Regions from separate parts of the Shouchella oshimensis genome, predicted to be linked through region 2. Evidence: riboswitches for the same ligand, from Rfam matches in the RefSeq annotation. Region 2 holds a riboswitch; each other region holds the start of a gene.

Region 1 (10,619 bases), 1.1 Mb from region 2:
CGTTCGTCTACTTCCATTTCAAGAACATCTTCCCCGTCCATATGAATCGAACCGCTTGTGATTTCATATTTAGGATGTCCCATAATAGCTGAAGCCAATGTAGATTTACCTGTTCCGTTTGGTCCCATAATTGCGTGAATTTCTCCACCTTTAACTTCTAGGTTAAAGTCTCTGAGAATGTGTTTTCCCTCTATTGATACGTTCAAATTCTCGATTTTTAAATGTGATGCTGCCATTTTCACTACCTCCAATTTATATGTCCCACAGCAATTACCATGTGCGACCATTCGTTTTACTTATTATCATTCTATTCTCATTCTAATCTTATAACAAATCCAACCTGAGTTCAAGGTACGCAACCTAATTGCGAAACTCTATTGTAACAAAAAAAGAAGCAACACCCAAGGGCGTTGCTAGAACATGTATTCACTTATTGAAAAGCTTTGTCTGAACCAGGACTTTTCAGCTTCTGAATGGCTTCTTGCACCAATGTAACCCCTTGGCTCATCGCTGCCCCACCACCAAATGCTGCTGCCACTCCTACTGATTCAAGGATCTCGTCCTCACTACAGCCTTGATCAAGACAACCTTTAGTATGATAGATAATACAGTATTCGTCTTGAGAATAGACACTTATTCCAAGAGCAATTAACTGTTTCCCTTTTTTCGTTAAAGTTCCCTCTTCAAAACACGTTTCCGTAAATTTATTATAACTTTTCGCAATATGAGGCAGTTTCTGTGTAAAGGATTGTAATCCCTCTTTGTACGTATGAAGTGCCTCTTGTATTGTATTATCTTGCTGGGATTGCTGTTGATCCATCTCTCTCAAACCCCTTCTACTTAGCTTAGTATGCCAGTAGTATGAGCTTATTTATAAGGAGTTATGCGAAAAAAATAGCACACCTAATTTGGTGTGCTACATGTTGTTATGTTGCTATTCTGTTACTGGTACAACCGCACCTTCATAGTTTTCATTAATAAAGTTTGTGATTTCTTCAGAGTGAAGAACCTCAACTAACTTTTGAATATCCTCACGATCTTCTTCACCAGCACGAACAACGATTAAGTTGGCAAATGGATTATCAGAATCACCTGACTCAGTGATTAAACCATCATCTGTAGGATTAAGATCAATCTCAAGTGCATAGTTTGCATTAATAATGATTGCGTCTCCTTCGTTGTTTTCGTACGCCTGAGGAAGCAATGCAGGATCAACATTGTTCACAAACTCAAGATTTTTCGGGTTTTCTTCAATATCATCTAGTGTCGCTTCATAACCAACGCCATCTGCAAGTGTAATAAGGTTCTCTTGAGCTAGCAAATGAAGAGCACGTCCTTCTTCAGCCACGTTATTACTGAAAATAATCGTACCGCCATCAGGAATCTCATCCACACTGTCATATTGAGACGAATACAATGCGTAAGGTTCGATGTGAATAGCTCCAGCTACTGCAAAGTCATAGCCAAACTCTTCTGTTTGTTGATCTAGATAAGGCTGATGTTGAAAGAAGTTCGCGTCCACTTCTTCGCCATCTAAAGCAATGTTAGGGATGACATAGTCTTGAGCGACAACAATGTCTAGCTCAATTCCTTCTTCTTCTAATGTACTAGCTGCTTCCTCAAGAATTTCAGCATGAGGTGTGTTTGACGCACTAATCTTAAGGGTTGTTGTTTCCTCTTCAGCAGGTGTGTCCCCGCCTGTAGTACTACCAGTGTCACCGTTGTTGCTGTCTTCATCACCTGATGTCCCGCAAGCTGCTAGTGCTAGTACAAGACCTGCCGTTCCAAGCGTACCTAAGAATTTTTTCATGTCTCTTTCCCCCATCTCTTTTTATCGTTTGTCTGTAATATATGTGAAAAAATCGCCGATCCACTGGACGATAAATACAACCAGTAGAATTACGATTGTTGCCACCAAGGTTACATCGCTATTCCCTCTCTGGAACCCTTCTTGATAAGCAAGTGTTCCAAGACCACCGCCACCTACAATACCAGCCATTGCTGTATAACCAATCATCGCAATTGTAGTGACTGTAATCCCTGAAATAAGTGCAGGTGTTGACTCTGGTAATAACACTTTAAAGATAATTGTTGTAGAAGAAGCTCCCATTGATTGCGCAGCTTCCACAACCCCACGGTCAATTTCACGCAGTGCGATTTCAACCATCCGTGCATAAAATGGAGCAGCCCCTATGATTAACGCAGGCAGTGCTGCAGTTGGACCTAGAAAGGTCCCAACAAGAAATTTGGTTAAAGGAATAATGAGAATTAACAAAATAACAAATGGGATCGATCGTGTAATATTCACATAGGCTGCAATGACCGCATTTACCGGTCTATTCGCCCATAGATTTCCCCTACCAGTTAAATATAACAGTAAACCGAGTAGAATACCAAGAATAAATGTGGCAATTAGTGAAATTCCCGTCATATAGAGAGTTTCAACTGTTGCATCCCACATTCGATCCCAACTAACTTTAGGAAATAGTGTCTCAAGCACGGCGTAACACCTCCGCTTCAACCTCTTTGGTCATAATAAAATCTAATGCTTTTTTCTTTTCCGACTCATCACCTGTGATTTGAATAAATAATGTACCGTAAGATCCACCTCGAACCTTGGTAATTTTCCCGTGAAGAATCGATACATCAATTTGGAAGGTACGGATTAATTCAGAGATCAAAGGACGCTCTGCACTTGTACCAGAAAAAGTGAGCTGAACAACATCTCCTGATCCCGCTTCACTTAGAATCTCCTGGATTGTCTCTTCCGTATCATCCTGCTCTGTAATTTGTTTTAAGAATTCTTTTGTCATCTCTTCTTTAGGCTGACGGAATACATCTAGGACTGGTCCTTTTTCTACGATCTGACCATTATCCATAACCGCTACCTCTGAACAAATTTTACGGATGACATGCATTTCATGTGTAATAAGCACAATGGTAAGGTTTAGTTTTTTATTGATATCAACTAAAAGGTCTAGGATCGACTCAGTTGTTTTAGGGTCCAGAGCAGATGTGGCTTCATCACATAACAACACCTTTGGATTATTGGCTAATGCCCTTGCAATCCCTACCCGTTGCTTTTGTCCACCACTCAGTTGTGAAGGATAGCTTTTGTCACGACCCTCTAGTCCAACTAGCTGAATCAATTCTTTAACTCGCTTGTCTCGTTGCTCACCTTTCACACCAGCAATCTCAAGAGGGAAGGCAATATTGTCATATACAGTGCGCGACCATAATAAATTAAAATGTTGAAAAATCATACCCATTTCCTGGCGTGATTTTCGTAATTCTTTAGTTGTTAATTTAGAAATGTCTCGTCCATCTATTTTGACCTCTCCACTAGTCGGGCGCTCTAACATATTTAGCATGCGAATCAGTGTACTTTTTCCCGCACCACTATATCCGATGATGCCAAAAATCCCGCCTTTTTCAATGGTCAAATCAATTCCATCTACAGCCGTCACTGCTCCACTTTTTAGCTCAAATATTTTTTGTAATCCTTTTAATACAATCACTTTGTAATCCTCACTTTCTATTAAACTATATAGAAAAAAACCTTCCCGCAGATAAGCAGAAGGTTTATATTAATCCCTCTCTCATCTTTCAAAGTGAATCATCACTTTGCTTGGATTTAGCACCTGCAGAACCGAAATCAGTTCCGTGGTTGCCGGGCATCAAAGGGCCAGTCCCTCCGCCACTCTCGATAAGAGTTATTAAATTTTTATGTTAGATTTTATGCTAAGTTGGGAAAATCATAGCATGCTATTGTAGCTTGGTCAATTCTTTTCAACAACTAGTGGTGCTGGAATATCTTTCTGACGTCTTCCAAATACAAAATAGAAATAAATGGACCCGATTAAATACAGACAAGCTGTAATCGAAAAAACAATCGCGTAGCCAGTGTACGAACCATATGCCAACACAATTCCCATTGAGACAGGTCCCATTACTGCCCAACCTAATTGGAAAACCATTTGACCAAGTGAGTTGGCAAGTCCTCTCATAGATGGATCAACCAAACGCATCATCAGGGCAGAATGAATAGGGTTTCCTGCATTCATTAACGCTTGTCTAAACAGGAATCCAATCACTGCTAGCCATAGAATTTCGGTGTAAGCAGATAATAGAAGGAATGGCAGAGAACCAAGCTGTAAAATGACCACTGCCCTTACCTCTCCAAACCGCTTAACAACACTCGGACCGATTAGTAAGGCAACTGCCGTCATCGCCTGTCCTAACGCAAGAATGATACCTACTAAAGAATAACTAATGTCAAAGCGATCCGTGAAATAAAGGTTAAGATACGGGATTACCAAGCCTGATCCAAACCCAATTAAGATGCTAGCAATAGCAAATAGAAGAATTAATTTTAAAGAATCTTTTTTCTCAGCTAATTGCTTAAAGCCTGACAGTCGTCTCGTTTGAATCGTTTGTACCTTTCGTTCTTCTTTGATTTTGAAAAGTGGTAATAACCCAATGCAGACAATGAATACACCTACTAATAATGTAAACCTCACGCTATTAAGCATCGTTATCTGAAACAGGCTATGTAGGGCATCTGTCATCACACCACCCAAGCAAATTTCCGATAACATTTGCCGCCATCATAAATGCTGCATTTAGACTAAATAGATGTACTCTCTCAGATTCCCTTGAATTCTCAGCAAGAAGTGGAATAGCCGTGACTTGAATAAAAGCCATAAAAAATCCTGTGACAAAGGCTCCTATTATCAATAAGTCCTCTGCAATGCCAATGCTTCTTAAAATTAAGCTAAGCATAACCGCCACAGAACCTATGACAATTAACCGCTTTCGACCAAGCCGATCACTTAAGAGTCCAACTGGCAGAAGTGCAATAGCTGTTGCTGTGGCTTGCATTGCGATCACGCGTCCATTCACATCATCCGAAAAACCCAACTCACGAATATAATAATTATAAATTACCATAAAAATGCCCATTCCTACATTAAGCAAAAAAGACGCTATCAGGAATAGACGAATATTTTTGTTATAGCCTTTTAATTTACTCGACCATTCTTTTGCAAATTGAGCCATCTGCCCTCACCTATACCCGTTCTTATTTCGCTACCCTAAGTAATCATATACGAAGTCTGTTAAGATGAGAAGACTTAAGTACAAGAAACACTAAAAAAACCCATCAAGGCAAGTTGCACTTGATGGGTTTAACATTCGATTAATCTTCGCTAATCATTGTGTTGTATTCGTCTGCAGACATAAGCTTCTCAACTTCTGCAGAGTCTTTAGGCTCAACAACAATCATCCAAGCCTTTTCATATGGTGATTCATTAACGAATTCAGGTGAATCATCTAACTCTTCGTTAATTTCAACTACTTTTCCACTAATAGGAGCATACAGCTCAGAAACGGTTTTTACAGACTCAACACTGCCAAACGGCTCGTCCGCTTCAATTTCATCGCCAACCTCTGGTAGTTCAACAAACACGATGTCTCCAAGCTCAGACTGAGCGAAGTCTGTAATACCAATACGGACTTTCTCTCCTTCAGTTTTGACCCACTCGTGTTCCTCTGAATATTTAAGTTCTGCTGGTAATTTGTTGCTCATGTTATAACCCCTCCATCAACTTGTTCGATTCTGCATTCATTATAACCGAACTTCCTCATAAAAAAAACGAGTTAGCTCCAGTTTTGTTCAAATTGTTCTTCCTTAAATCCAAGAGTTACCTTGCTACCATCTGTTGTAATTGGTCTTTTAATAAGCATTCCATCAGATGAAAGTAGTTCCAACATCTCACTTTCACTCATAGAAGCTAACTTATCTTTCAAACCCAATTCACGGTATTTTTGACCACTTGTATTAAAAAATTTCTTAAGCTCGAGCCCACTTTTCTGATACAAATCAGCTAACGTGTCGGCAGAAGGTGGAGATTCAACAATATGTACAGCGTTCACTTCAACGTTTTGTTCCTCTAACCACTTTTTTGCTTTACGACATGTTCCGCATTTTGGATACTGGTAAAACGTTACACTCATTTATGGCACCTCCTTTGAGATTATATCAACTGTTATTATGTCCGATTTTTACGTTCGCTACAATTGATACGCTTTTGATGGATAAAATCAGCCTCTTTTTTTCAAACTAAGAGCGTATGACTTAAATTTAATGTTAAAAAGGAGGCCATTTACATGCAGCAACAACAAGGAACACAAGCAAACCAGCAACAGAACTTCATCTCCGAACCACCTCAAGTCATTTCAACAAAAGATCATCTCTACATCAATGACATGTTATCGTGGAACCTACTTGCTATGAAAAAAGCTTATTTTTACGCGTCGAACTGTCAGGATGCAGAAATAAAAGAAGCCATTAATCAAGCCGGACAAATGCACAAGCGACACTACGAGCGCCTACTCACCCACCTAAAACCAACAACCGAACAGCCTACTGTTCAATAACGAAAGGAGATCCCTAATGAAAATTCAAAACCAAGAAACAGCTTTCCCAAAAGATACACACATGACTGACCGTGAATTTATTACCGACATGCTGACGACAGAAAAATATATCACGTCAGCTTATGATATCGCCGAAAACGAAGCAAGCCATTCTCAGCTTTATCAAGACATCAATACCATTTATCAAGAATCACAAAATTGCCAGCGACAACTGTATAACATCATGTTCCGAAAAGGACTATACGCAATTGAAAGTGAAACCCCACAAAAGCTGCAGCAAAGTTATCAGCAGTTCTCCGGCTATCAAAACCAAGCTTCCTTACTCGAATACACATTAAACCACTACCTGAGCGAATAAAATGTACCCTATAGAGTAGACACGTAAAAAAAGTCTACCTATAGGGTACTTTTTTGTATAATGACAAGTAGACAACTTAGTAGAAATTGAGGAAGCCACCATGAGTAAAAAAACATTTACCGAGAAAGAAATTAACCAATTATCCATGAACCCCTACGTGAAAGCCGTGAGTTCTAAAGGAATTACCTACACAAATGAATTTAAAAGCCACTTTATCGCTGAGAAGGAGAAAGGGAAATTCTCCAAACAGGTCTTTGAAGAGGCTGGATTTGATGTACATAGTATTGGTATGACACGCATTCAAGCCGCCAGTAAAAGATGGGGCGCAGCTTATAAGGAACATGGGGTTATGGGACTAGATGATACAAGGACAGGAAATGCCGGGAGACCCAGAAAACGAGAAGTCTCTCTCGAGGAAAAGAATGCTCGACTTGAGGCCCAAGTGAACTTACTAAAGGCAGAAAATGAACTCCTAAAAAAGATCCGATTCGCAGAAAGGGGGCTAAAGGAATAGTCCTCTCCCCCAGTCAAAAGTTCATTCTCATTCGTTTCGTGATTAGAAAGTATAAGCTTAAGAAGATGGTGCGCTACCTCTGTGAGATCGCCGGCGTGTCCAGAAGCGCCTACTATAGGTACTATTCTCATGAAGCTCAAGAACGTAGAAAACGGCAGGAAGTACGAGACGAAGTAGTGAAAGAAATCATTTTAAAAGCGTTTCATTATAAAAATCGTAAAAAAGGCGCGCGCCAAATAAAAATGACGTTGGCGGGTCATTTTAAGATTGTCTATAATTTGAAAAGAATTCGAAGAATCATGAAAAAATATCACATTTTCTGTCCTTTCCGAAAGGCGAATCCGTACAGACGTATCATGAAGGCAACCATGGAACACTCAGTAGTCCCTAACCTACTGAAGCGTCAATTCAATCAAGGGAAACCAGGAAAAGTGTTGTTAACCGACATTACGTACTTGAATTATGGGCAGAACTCCAGAGCTTATTTATCAGCCATATTGGATGGTACAAGTGGTGAAGCACTGGCATATCAGGTGTCGGATCGAATGACGATGGAATTAGCCACAGATACACTTGAAAAACTGAAGAAAAACAAACGGTTTAAGAAAGACAAAGATACACTTATACATTCTGATCAAGGGGTTCACTATACCCATCCTCACTTCCAAAAGAAGGTTAAGCAACTTAACATTCATCAATCCATGTCCAGAAGGGGGAACTGTTGGGACAATGCCCCCATTGAATCATTCTTTGGACATTTGAAAGACGAAACCTCTGTTAAAAGCTGTTTGACATTGGGAGAGGTTCAAAAAGAAATCAAGCAATACATGAACTACTATAATTACCATAGATATCAATGGAACCGAAAGAAGATGACCCCTGTAAAATACAGTGATCATCTTCTAAAAATCGCATAGGCTTTTTTTAAATGTCCTTTACAAGGGGTACATTTTACGAATGTGCTCAGGTTTTTTTATTTGGGAAGGTCGGGGAAGCAGTTTGAAAGGCAAATCAAGAAGAATAAAGTAGAGTCCATATAATTGTGTAAAAGTAAAAATAAAAAAAAGGCCAATGGCCCATCCTCGTGATACACTATTTTCGCCAAGAAAATCATCAACAGGAGGAATGGGACATGACCCAATTTAATTTTAACGTAGATATGGATGTAATTAAAGAGGAATTAATAGGCTCAAATTTAAATGCGACGATTAAATCTTCGATTATTCTGATTCTCAATCAAATGATGGAACAGGAGCGCGATGAGTATCTGAAATCCAGCTCTTATGAACGCACTGGAGATCGGGTTGATTATCGTAATGGGTACTATGAGAGAGATTATATGCTTTCAATTGGGAAGATCACTCTTAAGGTGCCTCGTTCGCGTAATGGAAAGTTCTCTCCGTCTCTTTTTGAGCGCTATCAACGAACAGATCAAGCACTGATAGCAACGATGGTTGAAATGGTTGTCCAAGGGGTTTCAACACGCAAAGTGACTCAAGCGGTCGTGAAACTGTGCGGAGAAAATGTGTCTAAATCCTTTGTATCAAGTCTAACAGAAAGGTTAGATCCTTTCGTCAAAGAGTGGTCGAGTCGATCTTTAGTTGGAAAAGAATATCCTTATATCTATACTGATGCGCTTTATATTAAGGTACGCGAGTACCAAAAAGTCGTGTCCAAAGCAGTCTACATCGCTGTGGGCGTGAATGAAGATCACAAAAGAGAAATCATTGGTTTTCATATTACACATGATGAAACGAAAGCTTGGATGGGAATCTTTCTTCGAAAGTCTTCAATCGCGTGGGCTTTTATCTCCAAAACTCGTGATATCAGATGCCCACAAAGGCTTAAAAGCAGCGATCCACGAAGCATTTACAGGCTCAAGTTGGCAGCGGTGCACCGTTCATTTTAAACGAAATATCTTTAGCGCCCTTCCAAAAAAAGAAACAGAAACGTTTCGCTCATTGATTAAAGATATCTTTACTCGCCAAACTCAAAAAGAAGCACGAGCCCTTTATCAAGAGATCGCATCCAATTACGAAGGACAGAAGAAGTATGAGAACGCGTTAAATAAACTTGAAGAAGGACTTGAAGATGCCATTCAATATATGAGCGAGCAGAAATCGTATCATCCGTTATTGCGAAGCACAAACAACCTAGAGCGGTTGAATTCAGAAGTCCGCCGTCGAGAAGGGGTCATACGTATTTTCCCTAATCAACAATCCGCGTTCCGTTTGATTGGAGCGGTTCTGAAGGATTACGACGAAATGAAGTTGTGTAAGAGAAAGTATTTGCCTGAAACGTAATATGAAATAGAGGAGCCGACGGCTCCTCTATCCTAAACCGATAATGAAAACAAATTATTCATTAAGATCAAGACTTGAAAATAGTGACGAGGTATTTTACACATAAATTAGGACTTGACCCTCATTACCAAGCTGGTTTTGGTACTTAGTAAGATGAGCGGTTCATCACCAAGCTTGGATTCGATACTTAGTAAGATGAGCGGTTCATCACCAAGCTGGATTCGATACTTAGTAAGATGAGCGGCTCATCACCAAGCTTGGTTTTGGTACTTAATAAGATGAGCGGCTCATTACCAAGCTGGATTTGGTACTTAGTAAGATGAGCGGCTCATTACCAAGCTTGGATTCGATACTTAGTAAGATGAGCGGCTCATCACCAAGCTTGGTTTTGGTACTTAATAAGATGAGCGGCTCATTACCAAGATATATTTTGCTCTCATTAAGCTGGGTTGATCGTTTTCAAGCAAATTCAATTCAACACCAAGACAGATGTACATACATCAAGAGCTTCCCACATTTCATTAAGATGAATGTCTTTTAGTAAGTATCTTTTCCGAACAAGAATTTACCTATTGACATATATTAAAAGGGGTTCTATAGTTAATTACATGAGTAATGAACCAAGGAGGTTACTATGTCTCATTCAATTGATGATAGTCAGCCAATCTTTTTACAAATAGCCAGACGCATCTCAGACGACATCATTAATGGTGCGACAAAAGAGGGGGAGCAGGTCCCATCTACAAATCAATTTGCCAAGCACTATCAAATTAACCCAGCTACAGCGGCAAAAGGAATTAATCTTCTAGTTGAGCAAGAGATTCTCTTCAAAAAAAGGGGTGTAGGAATGTTTGTAGCAGAAGGAGCACGAGAAATTCTTCTCAAACAGCGCCAAGTTGAATTTTACAAACGATATATTGTTCCATTGATGCAGGAGGCCGAATACCTGCAGCTTAGCACAGAACAAATCAAACAAATGATTGATGAGGGAGGAAACGATTAAGAT
Region 2 (10,619 bases):
CATAAATTCAGGTGCTTATATCGCTGAGATTGTTAGGGGTGGAATTCAATCTGTAGACAAGGGGCAAATGGAAGCCGGCCGTTCACTCGGTTTTAATTCTGGTCAAACGATGAGATATATTATCTGGCCACAAGCATTAAAATTAATGATTCCCCCATTTGGAAATCAGTTTGTCATTAGTTTAAAGGATACGTCATTACTTTCAGCTATTGCGGTTGGGGAATTAATGTACCAGGGACGACAGGTTGCAAGTTCATATGTCAACTACTTTGATGTCTATTTTATCGTATGTGTGATGTATTTGATGATAACCATCCCAATCTCGCTCTTATTGCGTAGAGTGGAAAGGAGACTAGAGCGATCATGACAACAATGATAGAGATAAAGGATTTACATAAATCATTTGGTGCAAATGAGGTGTTAAAAGGTATTACTACTTCTATCGCTGAGAAGGAAGTGGTGTGTGTCATTGGACCCTCTGGATCTGGCAAAAGCACATTTCTACGATGTTTAAATGTATTGGAGGATATTACTGAGGGTGAGGTTTATATAGAAGGAATAAATTTAACGGATCCGACAACAAATATTAACGAACTTCGTACCAATGTCGGAATGGTCTTTCAACATTTTAATTTGTTTCCTCATAAGACCGTACTTGAAAACATCATGATGGCTCCACATATTATTCGTAAAACAGCCAAAAATGAAGCACAGGAAAAAGCGAGGCAGCTTCTAGCAAAAGTAGGTCTTTCTGATAAAGAATCTGAGTATCCATCAAGCCTTTCAGGTGGGCAAAAGCAGCGCGTGGCCATTGCAAGAGCTTTAGCAATGAATCCAAAAATAATGTTATTTGATGAACCAACTTCTGCACTAGATCCGGAGCTAGTTGGTGATGTGTTAGAAGTCATGAAGGATTTGGCGAAGGAAGGTATGACAATGGTTGTTGTGACTCATGAAATGGGTTTTGCTAAAGAAGTAGGAGACCGAGTCTTTTTTATGGATGATGGAATCATTGTAGAAGAGGGAAGTCCAAATGAGATATTTGATCATCCTCAAAACGAAAGAACACAGACATTTTTAAGTAAGGTACTTTAAGTGAAAGGATCGCAACGTTAAACGTGCGATCCTTTTTTAAATAGTTTTCAATGATTTTATTATGTAAACAAAGATTATTCTGCTTTTAAAATCGACTCAGTATGTCGACACTTTGGATAAGTGGAGCACCCAAAAATTCGCCACGTTTCCCAATCCGTCTTTGCATGGCATAGCCACATTTTTCACAAGTCTTACTAGAAGTTAAGGGAGCAGGAGTAAGAGGATGATGAACTACCTGCGAATTAGCTATAGCCCCATCAGGATGAATCTTTAAAATGAAATGTTGCAATTCCATTCGATCGAGTAGTTTTACGTTGCAGCATTCCGCCAATTTTATCGCACTGGGTGAAAAACTACGATTGGTGAGAACCCAGGCTTCCTGTGCTTTATAATAGGTTTTGGCTGCATAAATTTGTTGGACGGCATCAATGCCTACTTTGTTTTTCTCGCCATAACACTTTGCTTGAATGACAATACGGTTTTTACCATCTAAGATTAAGTCTGCACCAAAATCATAGCTTCTTTTTGTTACGGATGGTTTATAACCTAATCCAAAAAAGAGCGCTTGCAAATAATATTCAAATTGAAAGCCATTCATTTGATCGATCTGTGGCATTCCGCTTTTCTGTAGGCGTTTTGTTTCCAATACATCTCGAATGGAGTGATAGGCAGTAGGCACTACTAAAGTTAGAACAAGAGCGATGATTGCAAGAATTCGGTAAGATTCAGAAAAAACAATAACAGCTATTAATAAAATGGCAAGTGATCGGATGAATTCATCAGTCAATTTTGAGTTCTTTTTACTCATTAATCATACTCCTTATGGGAATTTTATGTTACTTTTATCTTAGTCATTATTACAATATCTGTCTATAGTTTCTTGATTTTAAGATGCAATTAGAGTGAAAAGTTTGATAAACTTAATAAAACAATGTGTAAAGGAGTTTGTATGAGACATCTTTCTATATCCAATCTAGCTGTTGCTGAACCAGAGATCATGAGTTATGCGTCGGGTAAACAAATGAATACGGCAATCACAAAAAAGAAAATCGAAAAGGTTTTGTTACGAGAAGAAGGTTTTGAAGGAGATGCAGTAGCTGATTTAAAAAATCATGGTGGAGCGGAGCGTGCCGTCTGTTTTTATCCAACCGAACATTATTCGTTTTGGAATCATGAATTTAGCACGGAACTCACTACCGCTGCATTTGGTGAAAATATCACTGTTAGCGGCCTTTTGGAGGAGCATGTATGTATTGGTGATGTATATCAAATTGGCGAGGCAGTTGTCACAATAACGCAGGGAAGGGTACCTTGTAACACAATTGATCGTCATACAAGTGTAAAAGGTTTGTTTAAACGAGTAATGGAAACAGGATATACGGGTTATTTTGCAAAGGTATTAAAAGAAGGTGTAATCGAACATGATTCGCTTATTACATTGGTATCTAGGGATACTGAGCAAATATCTGTGCTTCATGCAAATAAGCTTTTCTTTCAACAAATTAAAAATAAGGCTGACATAGAACAACTTTTAAAAGTAGAAGCTCTGGCAGAGAAATGGCGAATTCATTTTAACCGAATAAAGGAAAAGCTATAAGATAATGTGTTGAATGTTTACAGAAACACCCCAAGAGAAAATTCTGTGGAAGAAAAGCTACAAGTGTTCGTTTGATAAACTAAGTACTTGATAAGACTGTAAAATCTAATTGGTTTTGCAGTTTTTTTGGAATGTTACGTCACTTCTAAATGTCATCTGTGATATTCTTGGTAAGAATGAAAATATTGGAGGTGGATGCATGATCCGAAATAAATGGTTATTTTTCATTTCTATTGTTCTATTCATTATTTTTATATTTATGAGGATCCCTTTTCCAAACGTATATCGTCTAGGCACAAGTGGTGATGGTATTTTATTGTTTAGGCTATATTTTGTTAGTGACGTACTCTATTTACTGTTTTTTATGATAACGATTTATTTATTCGCTCGTTCCCTTTCAAAGCGAAAAGTGATTCTTTCAATTGTTGTCATTATATTAATGGCAGTGATTCCTCACAATGTAGTGAAAGGGTACCAATATACATTTGCAAATGGAATTGATGCTGTATCATTTGATCCAGACGAAAGTAGCTGTGAGATTGACACAATTGATGAAGATAATCTTGAAGTAAACTGTAATCTAGTTTTAAAAAACCACTCTTCAAAAGATGTCGAATTGATGTTAAATATCTATGAACCTCTATTTATGCAAGATGAGGTGAGCCTTCTTTTTGAGTTGGAGGATGAAGAAGCAATCACTTTAATGAGTAGAGCCACTCATCAGATCGAAATAAACAAAACAATAACAAAGTATTATGATGGTTTCTCAGGTTATAGCAACAGTAGTTTTAACATCCAGAACCTACACATTAGAGAGCATAATAAAACACGAGATTTATAGTATTGATCATTCCGTTCTTCTTTGGTACACTATTTTAAAATTACATACTTATTAAGAGAAGCAGAGGGACTGGCCCAATGAAGCTTCAGCAACCCCACTACGGTGGAAGGTGCTAATTCCAGCAGGTGTAAGCCTGGGAGATAAGAGAGAATATAAGCAAAAACCTCTTTTCTTCGGAATAGAGGTTTTTTTGTTGTGAAAAAGACAAAGAGGTGCTGACATGATTACGATCGACTCAAATGTATCTGAGGATAATATAGGTGGAACAATAGAAGTAACGATTGGTGCTATGACGTTGATGTCAAAGGATGACTACATAGAAGATATCCATGCGGCATGGGACGCATTCTTTCAATTATTAAAAGAAGAGACTTGCCAGTTTGTGCTTAAAGGGGGAAGGACCACTATTTTTACACTAGTCACGGGAACAAACGGTGTGCAGCTACAAGTAAAAAAGATTGATCTTCGAGGAATGGCCCTCACACTGAATTCAGGATATTTAAGTGAGCAAGTGTTTTTAACAACTTTGGAAGACGCATATCACTCAATTTATCTTTCAAAAAAATAAATCGAACCCATCATTACTCTTAATGGATTTATAGCAGTAGATAGGATATGATAAATCCAGTAACTATGAATGCGCTTTCTAAGAGAGGGGAAATACATTGAGTTATATAGCAGAAGAAAAAAGATACGAAGAGATGAAATATAATCGTTGTGGTCAATCGGGGTTAAAGCTTCCAGCATTATCACTTGGTCTTTGGCATAATTTTGGTGGGGTTGACCCATATGAAAATGGTCGAGCTATGTTGAGAAAAGCGTTTGACTTAGGTATTACTCATTTTGATCTCGCTAATAATTATGGTCCTCCAGCTTGGTTCTGCTGAGCAAATGTTTGGCAAAATGATGCAGACTGATTTTGCCTCATATCGAGATGAACTGATTATTTCTTCAAAAGCAGGCTACTACATGTGGCCGGGACCTTATGGAGAATGGGGTTCAAAGAAAAATCTAATTTCAAGTCTAGATCAAAGTTTAAAACGTATGAACCTTGATTATGTTGATATCTTTTATTCTCACCGTCCTGATCCAAATACACCACTGGAAGAAACGATGGGTGCATTAGATCAAATTGTTCGCCAAGGGAAAGCACTATATGTAGGGATCTCTAGTTACGATGCCAAACAAACAAAAGAGGCAGCTCGTATCTTAAAGGATCTAGGCACACCTCTATTGATACATCAACCAAGTTATTCCATGCTAAACCGTGGCATTGAAGATGAATTATTAGGTGTACTAAACGACCTTGGAGTTGGATCGATTGCATTTTGTCCTCTAGCACAAGGATTACTGACAAACAAATATATAGGCGGGTCCGTTCCAGCTGATTCTCGCGCTGCTAGCAGTAGTCAATTTCTTTCTGAAAGTAACGTTGATGAACAGTTAGTAAAACGACTAATTGGGTTAAATGAAATCGCGCAAAATCGTGGTCAAACACTAGCACAAATGTCGCTAGCATGGGTTTTAAGAGAAGGACATCTAACATCTGCATTAATAGGTGCTAGTCGTGTGAGTCAAATTGAAGAAAATGTAGTGGCGCTTCAAAATCAATCGTTCACTACTGATGAGCTTAATGCAATTGAATCGTTGCTCTAAAAAACAAACCTCAAAGAGATCATTTCTTTGAGGTTTTTACATGATTTACCTAAATATTATTCGAGTTTTTTCTACAAATTTCAGCTGCGTCTTCCGATATATGCTTCATACGCTTATTTAAATAGAGAGGAAGTTGGAGTAATGGATTTAGTAGAAGGCTTACAAAAAAATATGCCATTCTTAAAAAAAGCTTTTAAAGGAGACGTAGCACTTGGTTTGTTTGACGCAAACCAAACGTTGTTCTGGAGCGACAGTGAATCGATAAAATTAGATATAAAAGTTGGCGATCCACTTCAAAAAGGCTTTGAGAATTTTAGTAATATCGTAAACAACGATGTAACATATACACTAGTTCCTAAAGAAGTTTATGGATTTGCTTTCGATGTCGTAAATATTCCATTTAAAGACGAACATGATAAGATCGTTGCATTAATGAGTGTAAATATTAGCCGTAAAGAGCTAGATCGAATTGAAGAGTTGATGAGTGAAACATCGGAAATCTCAGATCAACTGCTAAGTGGCATTCAACAAGTGGCGGCTCACTCTGAGCAACTATCAGCAACATCCGACCAATTATTACAAAACGCAGTAAAAACGGTAGATGAATCAAATGAAGTAACGAATATTACCAACTTTATTGGAGATATCTCAAGACAAACCAATTTAATTGGACTAAATGCAGCAATCGAAGCCGCACGTGTAGGTCAGGCAGGAGCTGGATTTGGCGTTGTCGCAACAGAAGTACGCAAATTATCTGATGAGACAAAAAAAGCGGCTAACCAAATTGATGAAACCTTGAAAAGAATTCAAACATCAATTAAACAAATGCAACAAGAAATTAGCGATATAACAGATGCATCAACCGACCAAGCTCAGTTAGTCACAGATTTTATGAAGAATATAGAAACACTAAATACCCAAAATCAAGAGTTTAAACAATATGTTCATTCTTTAAATGAACTATAATTGGATTCACCTTCTTAGACAATAACCTAGGAAGGTTTTTTTGTGGTTTGTAAGAAGTTGTTAAAAGAAGATGATAGCTAACCGATATAACGGTAGTAGAAGATGAGAGAGGGGACATCCAGACATGTCGATAGTAGAGGGATTAGTGGCTAGTATGCCTTTTGTGAAGCAATTATTTAAAGGTGATGTAGCCCTATCAGTATATGATCATGAAAAAATTCTCCATTGGAATGATAGTGATTCCTTAAAAATTGGTCAACAACCTGGGGATCCACTTGTTGAGCCACATACTAATTTTAAAGATATTAAAAATAATGAAATTACATACGGAACGATTCCAGAAGAGATGTTTGGTGTATCATTTGATGTCGTGTTTATTCCGGTAAAAGATGAAACTGGAGCAATTGTTGCCATATTAACTGCAAACTTCAGTCACAAAAACAAAAAACGACTACAAGAATTGATGAGCGAAACGGCAGCTATTTCCGATAATCTTCTAAGTGGAATTCAACAAGTTGCTGCTCATTCCGAGCAACTGTCAGCTACATCCGATCAATTATTGAAAAACGCCATAAAAACCGTAGATGAGTCAGGCAGTGTGTCAGAGATTACAAATTTTATTGGAGATATCTCAAGACAAACTAACTTAATCGGTCTAAATGCAGCTATTGAAGCTGCACGTGTGGGTCAAGCAGGTGCTGGTTTTGGAGTTGTTGCGACTGAGGTACGTAAATTATCTGATGAAACCAAAAAAGCCGCCAATCAAATTGATGAAAATTTATCTAGTGTGCAAAAATCTGTTAAAAGAATGCAAGAGGAAATAAGCGATATCTCTGGCGCTTCTACCGATCAGGCTCAGCTAGTTGCAACATTTATGGAAAATATTGAATTATTAAATGAACAGAACAAACGATTTGAAAATTTCGTAGAATCATTAAATGACTATTAATCGTTAAACAAAAAACTATCCATTAGATTTTCTCTAATTGGATAGTTTTTGTATTCAAAGACTAAATCGCCTTGTTAAAATCGATTGACGACAAATCTTAATGTTTTCTAGATGATTTTTATACCAATTGGGTAAGGGTAATGAGATAAGCTGTTCTTCATTCGTCCATTGAACCACTTCATCTTCTACTAATTCATCTAACAATTCATATAACTCGTTTCGTTCAAATGAATTCTTTACCCGTAGCTCGTTTAGAGCAGTCATTTGTCCTTCTAAACTGTTTGTATGTATGTATTTCTTTAACCAGTCTTTTTTCTCTCCTATATAACTCATAAATACTTCCTCCATATATAATGTCCTCGTTAACAGTTATTCTATAAATTGCTTTCATTCCCTTTATATTTCTTGCGACACTTCTCTTGTAATCTCGCGTTTCATTCGACATATTCCTACAAGTGCATCAAAAAATTTAGAAAAACTTGAGAAAGATCAACAGAAAAATGTGCTATCTTAAAAGAAATCGTTATGTTCATACAAGTTAACTAGAAAGCAGGAGAATAGATGAGTAAAAAAAGTCTGATCTGTATCATTATTGGTTTAATAGCCCTTTTTATCTTTCCAATGACAGTTAATGCAGAAGAAAAAGAGCTGACCATCTTGACGGAAATTGGATTCGAAAATAAAGCAAACCCTTATCATGGTTTTCCTGTCATTGTAACCGTTCAAAACAATAGCCAACGAAGTATCTCAGGAGATGTAGCTTTTACAGTTAGTCCATCTTATTCTATCGGTGCCGCAGATATATTAAAATCAATTGAGATTCCAGCTGATTCTGAGATAAGCTTCACAATTAGTATTCCGGGCTATGATTATTCATCTATGTCTAATATTAAATCAAAATCGATTCGCTTTTTTGAAGGTGGTTGGGAAGAGGGGAAAGAGCTAGAGTTTGAGGGGAAAACTCTTTTGACAGCTAGAGGCGTAAATGAAGAGGATACAATCATCGGGCTGTTATCAAATGACCCAGAAGCCCTATCTCCAATAAAAAGCATGCAGCTCGCCGCCGATGTTAGATACGATGTTGTCGAGGTTCAACCTAATCAAATACCTGAAATTGGAACCGGTCTCAATATGTTGTCTATCCTGATCGTCTCTGATTTTGATTTAACTTCCTTAACCGAACACCAACAACGAGTCATTGATTCATGGGTCCATGATGGTGGTACAATGCTCGTTACAGGCCAAGTTAATGAAGTAGACAAAGATTCTATTTTTTATCCAAACATGCCAATTCAGGACGTTGAAGAATTAAATAATGTAGATTCACGTTTTTTAAATGACCTAACAGGGCGTCAATTTCCAGGGGATACGTTTACTCTTTTTGAAGGAGATCAAACCGAGAATTCGATCATTCATGTGAAAACGTCAGATGATAGACCTGTTTTGGCAAGTAGAAAAATAGGAAATGGTGAGCTCGCACAATTATTAACTTCTGCTTCCACATCTTCATTTACTGAGTGGGAAGATGCCACAAAAACATGGGAGCTTGTCATTAATCCTTTAATGACAAACCTTAGTATGAATTATGGGATGTCCGATTATGAAACGTATCAATATTCCTTTTCATATATTTCAAACCTGTTTCCATCTTCTTTAATACCTCTAAGTTGGCTAGTTGCCGTTTTTGCGGGGTACATCTTTATTCTTTGCCCAATCTTGTATTTGGTTCTTAAAAAATCAGATAAGCGAGAGCATGCATGGTGGCTTCTACCTAGCATATCAATTTTGCTTTGTGTACTTATTTTCTTAATCGGAGGTAAGGATCGAATCAAGGATAACCAAATAAATGAAAATGCAGTGGTACGTATTGATGATACAGGAAAAGGTTACGGAGTAGGGAGCGCTTCCTTTTTAAATAGTAAAAGCGGGGCCTATAAACTTGAATTTACCGGAAATCAATTTAATCCGTTTCCAATAATAGAGGATACATCTATCGGACAATCTCGAGGAAATATCGATGCAAGTGTTATGCACGATTACGAACAACAAATCGTTACGTATAAAAATCGAGAATTTTGGTCGATTAGCAATGCCGTTGGTCCAATTCACAACATTGACACAGGGCTAATTGATACAGACCTTACGTATGCCAATAATGAGGTAAGAGGTACGGTCATAAACAATACAAATTTTTCTTTTGAGAATCTCTATTTTTTAGCAGGAAATGAGAAGGTTGATCTGGGCTCATTTGAAAAAGGAGAGAAAAGAGACATATCGTTTGCATTAGCAGGAAAAACCTTATTTTCTCCATCAAATGGGAACGAGTATTCAACCGAGGATACTTTAGAAGAAATGATCGAGAGCGGATTGTTTCAAGCTTCGTTCTCAGAAGAATATTATGAAAAAGGACATCCCGCATTTGCTGGTATAACAAAAGATTCGATCTTACATGCCACATTAAATGGTCAATCAGGAATTCAACATGTGCAAAATTTAGTCCTACAAACAGCAAGTGTAAGTTCTGAACAGCAGGGTTCGTTAACCTTAGAAAATAGAGACTTATCACCTACAGGATATAGCTATGATGGAGATACGTACTTTGAAGAAGAAGTTTCTCAAGGGGAACAAAAAGTCTTTGTTGGAAATGGATCGTATGAGCTTGCTTTTTCTGTTCCAAATGATTTGTTGGACGGTTCATTTCAATTTACGAACATCACAATTTCAGCGTTTAATGAAGAAGAAACTGTGTATGAAATATATAATAATGAATCCGAGGCATACGAAGTGTTAGATGGACGAATAGAGACTGAAGATCCAGATATATACATTGATGAGTGGGGGAATATCCAGCTAAAAGTGCAAAAAAACGATACAAAAGAGATGTTGGATATGCCTCAAATTAAGGTGGAGGGTGAGTTTAAACATGATTGAAACAATAAATTTAACTAAAAGTTATGGATCCTTCACTGCACTTAATCAATTAAATATAGAGGTGAAAAAAGGGACAGTTTATGGATTGGTTGGTCAAAATGGAGCAGGAAAGTCGACAACCTTTCAAATACTTTCAACTCTTATGACTCCAACGTCAGGCACAGCTATTGTTGATGGAATAGATGTAGTTGAAAACCCTGCAGAAGTGCGAAGACGAATTGGTTATATGCCTGACTTCTTTGGAGTATATGATCAGTTTCGCGTAACAGAATATCTCGATTTTTATGGTGCAAGCTATGGTCTAACACTTATGGAACGTAAAAAGGTTATTCCCAAGCTGCTTGAGCTTGTGAACTTATCAAATAAGAGAAATGAATATGTGGACGTTCTCTCAAGAGGAATGAAACAACGACTATGTTTAGCGAGATGTCTAATACACGACCCCCAGGTTTTAATATTAGATGAGCCAGCTTCTGGGCTTGATCCGAGAGCTAGAATAGAAATGAGGGAAACGCTAAAAAACTTAAAGTCCATGAATAAAACGATTATCATTTCTTCACACATATTGCCGGAGCTAGCAGAAA
Region 3 (10,619 bases), 270 kb from region 2:
AGTTTCAAGTGGTTGGTTTTATGATTGAAAAAGCTTTGTTTTTTCATTGATATATGTTGATAATTCAACAGTTAGATCATAATGCATAAACGGAGTAATGAGATAGATCCCATTAAACCATTCACATGCTGCATCTATGAGATCCTTCGCAATGGCAAGGCCTTCACGTTTTGAAGATTCTGAATCTCCTTCGTGTCTTGCCATTACTTCTCTGATCTGGTCAGTTAATTTTATGCCTGGCACTTCATTATGAAGAAATTCAGCATTCCGTGAACTCACCAATGGCATAATTCCAATGTAGATAGGCTTGGTCCAAATGTTTGGTTTCATCATATATAGCTTTTAACTGATTTACATCATATACTGGCTGACTCATAAAATAATCTGCTCCGCTATCGATCTTTTTTTCAAGTCGCTTAACTGCCTTATCGATATATTTAACATTTGGATTAAAAGCAGCACCAACTGTAAAATCAGCTCGTTCACCAAGCTCTTTACCTGAAAAAGATAATCCTTCATTTAACTGTTTAATCATTGAAATTAGTTGATATGATGCTAAGTCGTATACAGAGCTTGCACCTGGGAAGTCACCTATTTTAGTTGGATCCCCTGTAATTGTTAAGACGTCCGTTAACCCTAATGCATGCATTCCCATTAAATGCGACTGCAATCCAATTAAATTCCGATCTCGACACGTCAGATGCACGAGTGGTCTCATTCCTATTTGTTCTTTTATCATTGTTCCAAGAGCAAGATTGTCTACTCTCGGTGAGGCAAGTGAGTTATCAGCAAGCGTTAATGCATCAATTCCAGCTGCTTTTAATGCTTTTGCGCCTTCCATAAATCGATTTGTATTTAATTTTTTTGGTGGATCTAATTCAACAATGATTGATCTACGCTTCTTCACTATATCTGGCAGTTTTTTTTCCGTACTCACTGGATTAGATTTAGGAATTGGCTGACGTAATGAGATCTTTATCTTTTTTTCAAGAACAGGGTTTCTCGATCTTGCTGCTTCTGAAATGGCCCTTATATGCTCTGGCGTTGTTCCACAGCAACCGCCAATTAAACGAACTCCTTGATCAATAAATCGACTTGTCATATTGGCGAAATAGTCTGGATTCGATGAATAAAAAAAGCGACCATCCCGGTAATCGGGTAAACTAGCATTTGGATATACCGCTAAATAATTTTGACTCGGAATCGGTATTTCTTCAAATGAGCGTAACATATGGGCTTGACCCATCCGACAATTTAAACCGACAATATCAGCTCCAACCTCTGTTAAACGAGAGAATGCATCCGCAGCTATGATGCCGCCACTCATCACTCCAATGTCACCTAAACTAACGTTTACTATGACTGGAAGGGAGCTGTGTTTTTTGGCGATTTCCGTAACCAGTAACGCTTCTTCTAAATCATAAAAGGTTTCAAATAAAAGCCCATCCACACCTTCATCTAACAACACTAAAATCTGTTCCGTTAGTGCTTCTTCTATTTCATCTAATGTTGATTCTTCCATTTGGAAGCGTCGAATGCCTCCAACTGTGCCTACTACAAATGCTTTTTGTTCTACAGCCTGTTTTGCTAAGGCAACTGCTCGTCGGTTAATTTCAGCCGTTTTATCTTCTAAACCATATTTACTTAGTTTTAATCGATTGGCAGCATACGTATTGGTTTGTATAACTTCTGCACCAGCATTGAGATATTCCTTGTGAATAGAGACAATGACTTCTGGTTGACTGATATTAATTTCTTCAAAGCATTGCTGCTCGATACCTCGTTCATATAGAAGCGTACCCATAGCCCCGTCTCCAACTAATATGTCATTTTTTAAACGCTCTAATAAATCCACATGTATCTCCCCCCGCTTTATTGTTGGCTCGCACCTACTTAACAGCTGAAAAGGCTTGCTTCAAATCATCGATTAGATCTTGACATCGCTCAATTCCAACTGAAAAGCGAAGTAATCGATTATCTACTCCATTAGCAATGCGGATCTCTTCTGGAATATCTGCATGTGTTTGTGTAGCTTGGATAAGTCATTAAGCTTTCTACCCCACCTAAACTTTCTGCAAAAGAAATTAATTTGAGATTTTGAAGGATTGGATTAATCCATGTTTCATCACCCACTCTAAATGAGATCATTCCTCCTCTTCCTGGATAAAGAACCTCTTCTACTTCAGATGATTCTTCTAAAAAACGAACAATTTCCTGAGCGTTTTGTTCATGTTTTTCCATGCGTAGTGCCAATGTTTTCATACCTCTTACAACTAACCATGAATCAAACGCTGAAAGGGTAGCTCCAATTCCGTTGTGAAAATAACCAATTCTTTCAGATAACTCCTGGCCTTTTGAAACAATTAAGCCCGCAATAACGTCATTATGACCACTTATGTACTTAGATGCGCTATGAATGACGATATCCGCTCCTAAAGCAATCGGCTGCTGAATAATTGGTGTGTAAAACGTATTATCCACGATTAAAAGCAATTGGTGTTTTTTTGCAATCTCTGCAAGTTCTGAAATAGACGCTTCTTGCATCAAAGGGTTTGTTGGTGTTTCAATAAATAATGCTTTTGTTGCTTGTGTAATCGCTGCCTCAAACTCGACTAGATCACGAGGATCTGAATAGTGGAATGTTAATCCCCAATGATTCCATCCTTCTTCAAATAATCGATACGTTCCACCATAAAGATCTTTCGAAGCAAGGATTTCATCTCCGTTTTTAAACAGTGAAAGGACTGTTTGTACTGCAGCCATTCCTGAGCTGCATGCAAATCCTCTATCTCCAAGTTCTAGTTCAGCAATAGCATTTTCTAATACTTCTCTAGTCGGATTCCCTGTTCTCGCATAATCATATCCCGTTGATTCCCCAATACCTGTATGTCGGTAAGCAGTAGAGAAATAGACAGGAGCATTTACCGCACCCGTTCGATTGTCGACACGATTCCCAATTTGAACCAACGTTGTTTCCAGAGCTCTTTTACTCATTTTAATTCCCCCATCACTTTTGTAAAATAAAAAGCACCTTTCTCGTCATAAGAGAAAGGTGCTTATCAATTCCATATAAGCTTCCTCTTATCTTAGCAGCTATAACTGCCGGATTTAGCACCTTGCCGCAATTTGGCTTGGTTGCTGAGACTTCGCAGGGCCTTTCCCTCCATCTCTCTTGATAAGAATACATCATTTAATTTTGAATATTCACTTTAACATACAGGACATTTTATAAAAAGGCAAGACTTTTTTATCATGTCTCTAGAGATGCTTCTATGTTAAGACGATCTTCATTACCACATACACATCGTTTAAATCCTGTCTCATATTCACCATTCTCGTTCAGCCTTCCGCGGAGAATATACTTTTCTTTGCAATCAGGACAGCGAATGACAATCCTATACCGTTCTTCTGACATGGTTTAATTCCTCCTTATACGTGGTGATTGTTGATCTAGCCTCCGAGCGAGTTTAATTTTGTAAATTGCAAACGCCCAAAGCATCAGCATGAAAGGAATTATTCCAAACAAAACATAGTGATCAAATAAAAAAACAATGTAATCATATGAACTATGTAGGACAATCGGTATACCTAGGGACAAGGTTAATAATCTTCTTCTGTTTGTTGGAAGGAGCTTGGCATTTCCCATATAATACCCCATGATTATGCCAAACAATGCATGACTTGATACAGGCATTAATGCTCGACCTACCGCTGTTTCAATACCATGAGCTATTAAATAAAAGATGTTTTCCATCGTCGCAAAGCCAAGTGACAACGACACTCCATACACAATGCCATCATTCCTACGATTAATCGTACCATGCCTGGAAAGCGAAGATATAAAGGATAAACCACTTAAAAAATTCCTCAGTAAATCCATATAAAATAAGAGCTTGCTGCCATTCTTCAGGAAAGACCTTTTCCTCAATAAAAGCATATTGTAAAACCATCACAGGAAAAACAACAATATTCCAATTAAAAACGTTCGAATGATTGTACCATGTAACTTTCGCCGATAATCAGTCTTCAAATAAAAATAGGTTAATAACCCAATTGCAGGTGCTATTGCAGCCGTTAGCAACGAAAACATCTACAACCTGCCTTTCCACAAAGTACAGGTCCGTTGCACACATTGCTTTGCACCCTACTCATTACCGGAACCTGACTTGAACCTGTTCATTACATTCAATAAAACCATTATATTCCTATCTGTTATGCTTTTCAAGAAAAAGGCTTTAGTGTTTAAACCCTAGGTTCACATCAGACTCAGCAGCTAACAGCACCAACGTTTTGATACGTGCTTTTTTACTATCATAATCTGAACCTAAAATAACTCCCTTTTGCTCTAGATCATGTGCACTGCCTTCATATTCGTAAGTTGGGTACACCTTTCCTTCTTCAGCTGATGTCGTCATAACAACTGTTTTTCCTTGAGATATTGATTCATTAAGGACATTCACTAAATGTGGGGGGACTTGTCCACGTCCTACACCTTCAAGCACAACCGCATCTGAATTTTGTAGGATACTCTCAAGAATCCGACTGTGCATCCCAAGATAAATCTTAGCAATTGCCACATCCGGCAGCTTTTTTGTAAGTACGTACGTGTCTCGATGAATTGGTTTTTGATATAAGAAAATTGTATCATTATCAATAATACCTAAATAACCGAATCCAAATGCATTAAAACCCTGAATATTCGAAGCATGTTCTTTTTTGACGTATCTCGCTGCAAAGATCCGTTCATTAAATACAACAACCGTTCCAACTTGCTTCAAGTCATCATGACAAGCAGCATAGACGGCATGTCGCAAATTAATAAAAGCATCACTGCCTAATTGTTCAGGACCGCGCTGTGAGCCAGTCACAATCACTGGACGATCGTCCGTTATCACTAGATCAAGAAAATAAGCCGTCTCTTCTAGCGTATCTGTACCGTGAGTTACAACAACCCCTGAAACATCTTCATCACTAAATGCAAGTTCAACTTCTTTTTTTAATTCCAACCAATCATCTAGCGTAATATGAATACTAGGTTTTTGCAACATAGACCGAACAGTAACATGAATATCACTTGGAAGCTGACATAAATCTGCTAGCTCTTCGCCCGTAAGTTCACCAGCTACTAATTTTCCATCTTCATTCTCAGTACTTGCAATCGTTCCACCAGTTGTAATTAAAATTACCTTTTTCATTCAACCAACCCCTCATGTTCGTTTGCAAGGATATCTACTATTCTTGAGGCTATCCCACTACCGTGCCAACGCCCGTTTTCAATAAAAATCTCATTGGCGTTATTACCAGCAGCAATTACCCCTGCAATAAAAAGCCCATCAATATTTGTTTCAAACGTATCCGGATTATATTCTGGTCTTCCAGTTCCATCATCAACATGTACACCCATGCTTTTAATAAATTGATGATCAGGGTGATATCCGGTCATTGCAAAAACGTAATCTGCTTTTACAGACTTAGATTTTCCCAATACTGTGTAGTTTACGTCTGTGCTCGTTATTTGAGTTACTTCTGCTTGAAATTCTAGAGTGATTTTATTGTTCTTCACGAGAGATACATACTCTGGCAAAATCCACGGTTTTACACTAGCAGAATAATCATCGCCACGATATAGTGCTGTAACGTATGCCCCTGCTTTTTCTAGCTCAAGAGCAGCATCAATGGCAGAGTTCTTCCCACCTATAACAACAACGTTCTGCTTAAAATAAGGATGTGCCTCTTTGAAATAATGATACACATGTGGGAGATCTTCTCCTGGGATATCCATATAATTAGGCGAGTCATAATAGCCAGTAGCAATAATAACAAAAGCCGCTTCATACGTCTGTTTATCCGTTTTTAAAACAAATCGTCCATTCGTTTGTTTTGTCACTTCTAGAACCTTTTCATGGGAGTGAATACGTAGGTTTTTACGTTCTGCTACGCTTCGATAATAGGCTAGTGCTTGATTGCGATGTGGTTTTCTTTCTTCAGTCACAAACGCAACATCACCGATTTCTAATTTTTCACTTGTACTAAAAAAGGTCTGATGAGTTGGATACTTGTAAATCGAACTCACAATATGATCTTTTTCAAGTACGAGTGGTTTTAAGCCTTTATCCTGACAAGCTATCGCTGCCGCTAACCCACAAGGCCCACCGCCAATGATAATTACCTCTTCTTTTTTCACCAAAACCATGCACACTCCAATCCTGCATAATAAGCGAGATGAGCTGTTCTTTTCAACTTCTTAATATGCCGCTTTTTCACAGAAGAAGTATAGCATATTCTGTATAGGCCATGCAGGTATTAGGGTCTAATAAAAAAACAGCGGAATCAGGAGACTCCACTGTCTTTTTGCTGCTTTAAACTTCTATTTAAACCCAACCTCTAAATCTTGACGCTTCCGCCATTTTGCGAACGCCGATCATATAAGCTGCTAATCTCATGTTAACTCTACGGGTTTTGGAAAGCTGATAAATACTATTGAAGGCATTTTTAATAACGATTTCAAGCTTTCCTTCAACTTCTTCGTCTGTCCAATAGTACCCTTGATTATTTTGCACCCATTCAAAATATGATACTGTGACGCCTCCCGAGCTAGCTAGTACATCAGGAACTAACAGTACACCTCGTTCTGCTAGAATTTCAGTCGCTTCCATAGTAGTTGGACCATTAGCAGCTTCGACGATAATAGATGCCTTAATGTTGTGCGCATTATCCTTTGTAATTTGATTTTCAATTGCCGCTGGAACTAAGATATCACAATCAAGCTCAAGTAGTTCTTCGTTTGTGATCGTGTTCTTAAATAGTTTTGTAACTGTTCCAAAACTATCTCTACGGTCTAATAGATAATCAACATCCAATCCGTCCGGCTCGTAAAGTGCACCATACGCATCCCCGATTCCAACTACCTTTGCACCTGCATCGTGGAGGAATTTAGCTAAAAAGCTTCCTGCATTACCAAAACCTTGGATCACAACTTTTGCATCAGTTAGATCAATTCCTACTTTTTTTGTTGCCTCGTTAATACAAATTGTAACACCTCGTGCGGTTGCCGATTCTCTACCGTGCGAACCACCAAGAACTAAAGGTTTACCGGTAATGAAATTCGGAGAATCAAATTCACGAATTTTACTGTACTCATCCAACATCCACGCCATAATCTGCGAGTTCGTGAATACATCTGGTGCTGGTATATCCTTTGTTGGACCTACAACCTGACTGATTGCTCTTACATAGCCTCGACTTAATCGTTCAAGCTCGCGGAATGACATTTCTCTAGGATCACAAACAATCCCACCTTTTCCTCCACCGTAAGGCAGATCCACGATACCTGCTTTTAAGCTCATCCAAATCGATAATGCTTTTACTTCGCGTTCGGTTACATCTGGATGAAACCGAACCCCACCTTTTGTTGGTCCTACAGAGTCATTGTGTTGAGCTCTATACCCGGTAAAAATTTTGGTGGATCCATCATCCATACGGATAGGTATACGAACTGTTAGCATCCGTAGTGGCTCGCTTAATAACTCATACATTTCATTGGGATAGCCAAGCTTTGTTAGTGCTTGTTTAACAACTGTTTGAGTCGATCCTAGTACATCAAGCTGATCAATCTGTTTGTCATAATCATCCATTTCTTTCACCTCTGAGCTGTGTATCGCTTGCTTTTATTTTCCCAAGCAAGCCTCTCCTCCTAACTATAATGAACAACGTGTTAGATTTCCACCATTTTGAGGATTTTTTCTAGATAATCTATCAAAAGTTTTTTTAGAATCGTCTAATAGCAATATTTTAGCTTGTTATCAGAACTTTTGCTTCTGCCCTGCTAGCAGAAAGGTGAAATGTTTTCGCTCTTAAGTTGGGGTTCTCCGCTCATGGGAACTGCGGATTCGATCATAAGATTTCCTTCTCCGCTCATAGGGAGCTGTGGCCGCTCTTAAGTTGGAGTTCTCCGCTCATGGGGACTGCAGATTCGCTCTTAAGATTTCCATCTCCGCTCATGAGAACTTTATCTCTTGTGATTTCTTCCAGTGGATGTATCGTGATTATCGAATTGTGGTACTGCTCACTCGTACAATTTTTTTCGGCTGATTCCAGATGTTCTTCTATCTTCAGCACAAAAAAACACCTGCGAGAAAATTTATTCTCACAGGCATTCAGAAATGTTTCTTTTAGTTACGTTTTGCTAATGATAGTTGGATAAGCTTTTCAACCATATCCTCGTATGAAAGGCCAATCTCTTTGGCTGCATCTGGGTATAGACTTGTTGGCGTCATTCCAGGAAGTGTGTTTACTTCAAGGATAACCGGAAGCTGTGTTTCGTCTTCTGGTACGATAAAGTCAACACGGGAGTAAACCTCGCATCCTAATGTTTGGTGCGCACGTACAGCGTGTTTTTGGACATAGGCTGTTTGTTCCGCACTTAATCTTGCTGGAATAATATGCTCGCTTCCACCAACTGCATACTTCGCTTCATAATCGTAGAATTTATTTTTTGGAACGATTTCAATGACAGGTAAGGCTTGTTCTTCTCCTTTTGCCCCTTGGACCGCAACGGTTACTTCTTTCCCACTAATAAATTCCTCAAGCATAATGGTTTGATCGAATTCAAATGCCTGTTTAATACCAACCTTTAAAGTGGATTCATCTTCAGCGATTGTTAATCCGATTGTTGAACCTTCTAAATTCGGTTTAACAACAACTGGGAAGTCCAACTCAAGTTTAAATGTCTCTTCAGAGAATGTGTGTTTATATAAAATTTGTTCTTTTGCTACACGTGTACCTTCTTGATGGAAGAACAATTTTGACTTTGCTTTATCTAATGCAAGCGCAGATCCTTGAACACCAGACCCAACATAAGGAATATTAAGCAAGTCAAGTAAGGCTTGCACTTTACCATCTTCACCAAATCGTCCATGAAGCGCAATGTAGACGATATCTACATCTAATTCAATGACATCCTGTAATCGCTCAGGATGAAAATCGATTCCACTGACCTCATGCCCTTTACTTGTTAAAGCATCCATTATCCCCTTACCTGAAGACAATGACACCTCACGTTCTGCTGATATTCCACCATATAATACGGCTACTTTCATTTCATCCACTCTCCTGCCTAGCTGTTCTTTTTTACTCTATTCACCAACCTTAATAGTGAAACTTGTCACGTCAAAAATCAACTAATATCTTTTGGTTACTCCATAAATTCCATATCAGAGATAATATTTTCCGCGTCTTCTCTCGTGTAATCACCATTGAATGTAAGTAAATACTGTAAGCCATTCTCCTGCCAATTAACAGAAAGTAAGGATTCTTCGTCTATCAACAGCGCAGGTTGATCGCGAACGGTGGTCTCTATTGCAAGACCGAGAATATCTTCAAGTCCCCACTCATGTTCAATATAGACGTCAATCAAACCACGATCGTCTCTAAAATCAAACTGCAATGTATAGTAGTCATCAAACATGTAATCAGGTCTTATATTTCCTGATTCAAAGTCAAAATCTTCATTGAGAATAAGAAAAGGAACTGGAAATGTTTCACTTGCTTCTTCTAAAGTAGTAGGCTCTGATTGGAATTCATCCTCAAAATCATCTTCAGTGAAACCCTCATCGTTATCTAATTCAAAGATTCCCTCTGGAAAGTCTGACAGTGTTTCGAAGTTTTTGGCTTCTCTCTCAAATAAGGTTTCTCCATCTTTTATCGTTTCCTTTAGAATTACCCATGTACTTGAATCAACCCAAAGATCAATCTCACCAATCATACCGATATTATGTTCTTCTTTCACATCAAATCGTAAGTGATACGTTTTGCGGTCAAGAATATCTTCCGTGCCGATTAATTTAATGTCAAAATCACCACTATAAAACTTAATGATCTCTTGGATTTCCTCACTAGGGTTAGGAGAAGGGTTTACTTGATCCTCTTCAAAATTAGTATACATAATGGATTCATTCTCATAATCCTTATGTGATGAATTCCCATCTTTGCGTACACTAATAAAATTTATCTCATCATTTTCATACGATTCAGATCGATAGTTGCCATCCTCATCTCTCCATTCTAAAAATGCGCTATTTTGATCTTCACCATCTGATTTTGTTGTGAATTCAATCTTATACGTTTGTTGGTTTTCATCATTCTCAAACACCTCATAAAAAATGTCCTCTGCTTTCATCTCTTGAAAACACCCTGTAAGAAGAACACATACAGGAATAAGTGTTAACAATCGTTTCATAGCTCTTCATCCTCTCTATTTCCATCATTCAAAGTTGGAATTGAAAAATAAAATGTACTTCCTATGCCTTTTGAGTAAACATGCATGGTTCCATTGTGTTTTTCAACAAGCTCTTGGCAAATTGATAAACCTAAGCCTACTCCACTTGATTTGTTTTGTTTCCTTGCATGCTCAATTTGATAAAAGGAGGAAAAGATTCTTTCTTGCTCCTCTTTAGGAATACCTCGTCCTCGATCAGTGACAATAAAATAAAGGCGATCTGGTGAATATGATACAAATGTCGGTAGAAATGAACCCTTATTCGTAATGAGGATAGATACTTCCCCACGTTCATCAGAATATCGAACGGCATTCATTACTAAGTTATCAATTACTTGAATCA

The links. A riboswitch is a leader RNA that binds a small molecule or an ion and turns the genes downstream of it on or off. The one in region 2 is predicted to bind S-adenosylmethionine.
Region 1: another riboswitch for S-adenosylmethionine. It lies ahead of NDM98_RS08485 (methionine ABC transporter ATP-binding protein); the one in region 2 lies ahead of NDM98_RS02840 (hypothetical protein).
Region 3: another riboswitch for S-adenosylmethionine. It lies ahead of NDM98_RS01465 (methionine biosynthesis PLP-dependent protein); the one in region 2 lies ahead of NDM98_RS02840 (hypothetical protein).

Annotation. Positions count from the first base shown of each region.
Region 1 is NZ_JAMQJY010000001.1:1,577,877-1,588,495, forward strand. Features, by position in the region: gene sufC (Fe-S cluster assembly ATPase SufC) at 1-236, opposite strand, end outside; gene NDM98_RS08470 (carboxymuconolactone decarboxylase family protein) at 431-820, opposite strand; gene NDM98_RS08475 (MetQ/NlpA family ABC transporter substrate-binding protein) at 935-1,810, opposite strand; gene NDM98_RS08480 (methionine ABC transporter permease) at 1,832-2,500, opposite strand; gene NDM98_RS08485 (methionine ABC transporter ATP-binding protein) at 2,493-3,518, opposite strand; SAM riboswitch class I at 3,597-3,713, opposite strand; gene NDM98_RS23935 (MFS transporter) at 3,780-4,598, opposite strand; gene NDM98_RS23940 (MFS transporter) at 4,549-5,058, opposite strand; gene gcvH (glycine cleavage system protein GcvH) at 5,198-5,587, opposite strand; gene NDM98_RS08500 (arsenate reductase family protein) at 5,659-6,015, opposite strand; gene NDM98_RS08505 (hypothetical protein) at 6,169-6,438, shown strand; gene NDM98_RS08510 (spore coat protein) at 6,455-6,796, shown strand; partial or broken gene NDM98_RS08515 (IS3 family transposase) at 6,857-8,227, shown strand; partial or broken gene NDM98_RS08520 (IS256 family transposase) at 8,443-9,613, shown strand; gene NDM98_RS08525 (GntR family transcriptional regulator) at 10,248-10,616, shown strand; gene NDM98_RS08530 (ATP-binding cassette domain-containing protein) at 10,618-10,619, shown strand, end outside.
Region 2 is NZ_JAMQJY010000001.1:505,282-515,900, reverse strand. Features, by position in the region: gene NDM98_RS02865 (amino acid ABC transporter permease) at 1-367, shown strand, start outside; gene NDM98_RS02860 (amino acid ABC transporter ATP-binding protein) at 373-1,095, shown strand; partial or broken gene NDM98_RS02855 (restriction endonuclease) at 1,170-1,852, opposite strand; gene NDM98_RS02850 (MOSC domain-containing protein) at 2,045-2,692, shown strand; gene NDM98_RS02845 (hypothetical protein) at 2,892-3,533, shown strand; SAM riboswitch class I at 3,579-3,680, shown strand; gene NDM98_RS02840 (hypothetical protein) at 3,754-4,101, shown strand; partial or broken gene mgrA (L-glyceraldehyde 3-phosphate reductase) at 4,199-5,189, shown strand; gene NDM98_RS23395 (methyl-accepting chemotaxis protein) at 5,331-6,155, shown strand; gene NDM98_RS02825 (methyl-accepting chemotaxis protein) at 6,280-7,104, shown strand; gene NDM98_RS02820 (hypothetical protein) at 7,159-7,437, opposite strand; gene NDM98_RS02815 (DUF8725 domain-containing protein) at 7,666-10,035, shown strand; gene NDM98_RS02810 (ABC transporter ATP-binding protein) at 10,028-10,619, shown strand, end outside.
Region 3 is NZ_JAMQJY010000001.1:239,100-249,718, reverse strand. Features, by position in the region: partial or broken gene NDM98_RS01470 (bifunctional homocysteine S-methyltransferase/methylenetetrahydrofolate reductase) at 19-1,855, opposite strand; partial or broken gene NDM98_RS01465 (methionine biosynthesis PLP-dependent protein) at 1,890-2,994, opposite strand; SAM riboswitch class I at 3,079-3,182, opposite strand; gene NDM98_RS01460 (hypothetical protein) at 3,251-3,415, opposite strand; gene NDM98_RS01455 (PrsW family glutamic-type intramembrane protease) at 3,419-3,880, opposite strand; gene NDM98_RS01450 (hypothetical protein) at 3,950-4,090, opposite strand; gene NDM98_RS01445 (asparaginase) at 4,236-5,195, opposite strand; gene NDM98_RS01440 (YpdA family putative bacillithiol disulfide reductase) at 5,192-6,184, opposite strand; gene NDM98_RS01435 (Glu/Leu/Phe/Val family dehydrogenase) at 6,372-7,634, opposite strand; gene NDM98_RS01430 (D-alanine--D-alanine ligase) at 8,172-9,098, opposite strand; gene NDM98_RS01425 (LolA family protein) at 9,194-10,237, opposite strand; gene NDM98_RS01420 (sensor histidine kinase) at 10,234-10,619, opposite strand, start outside.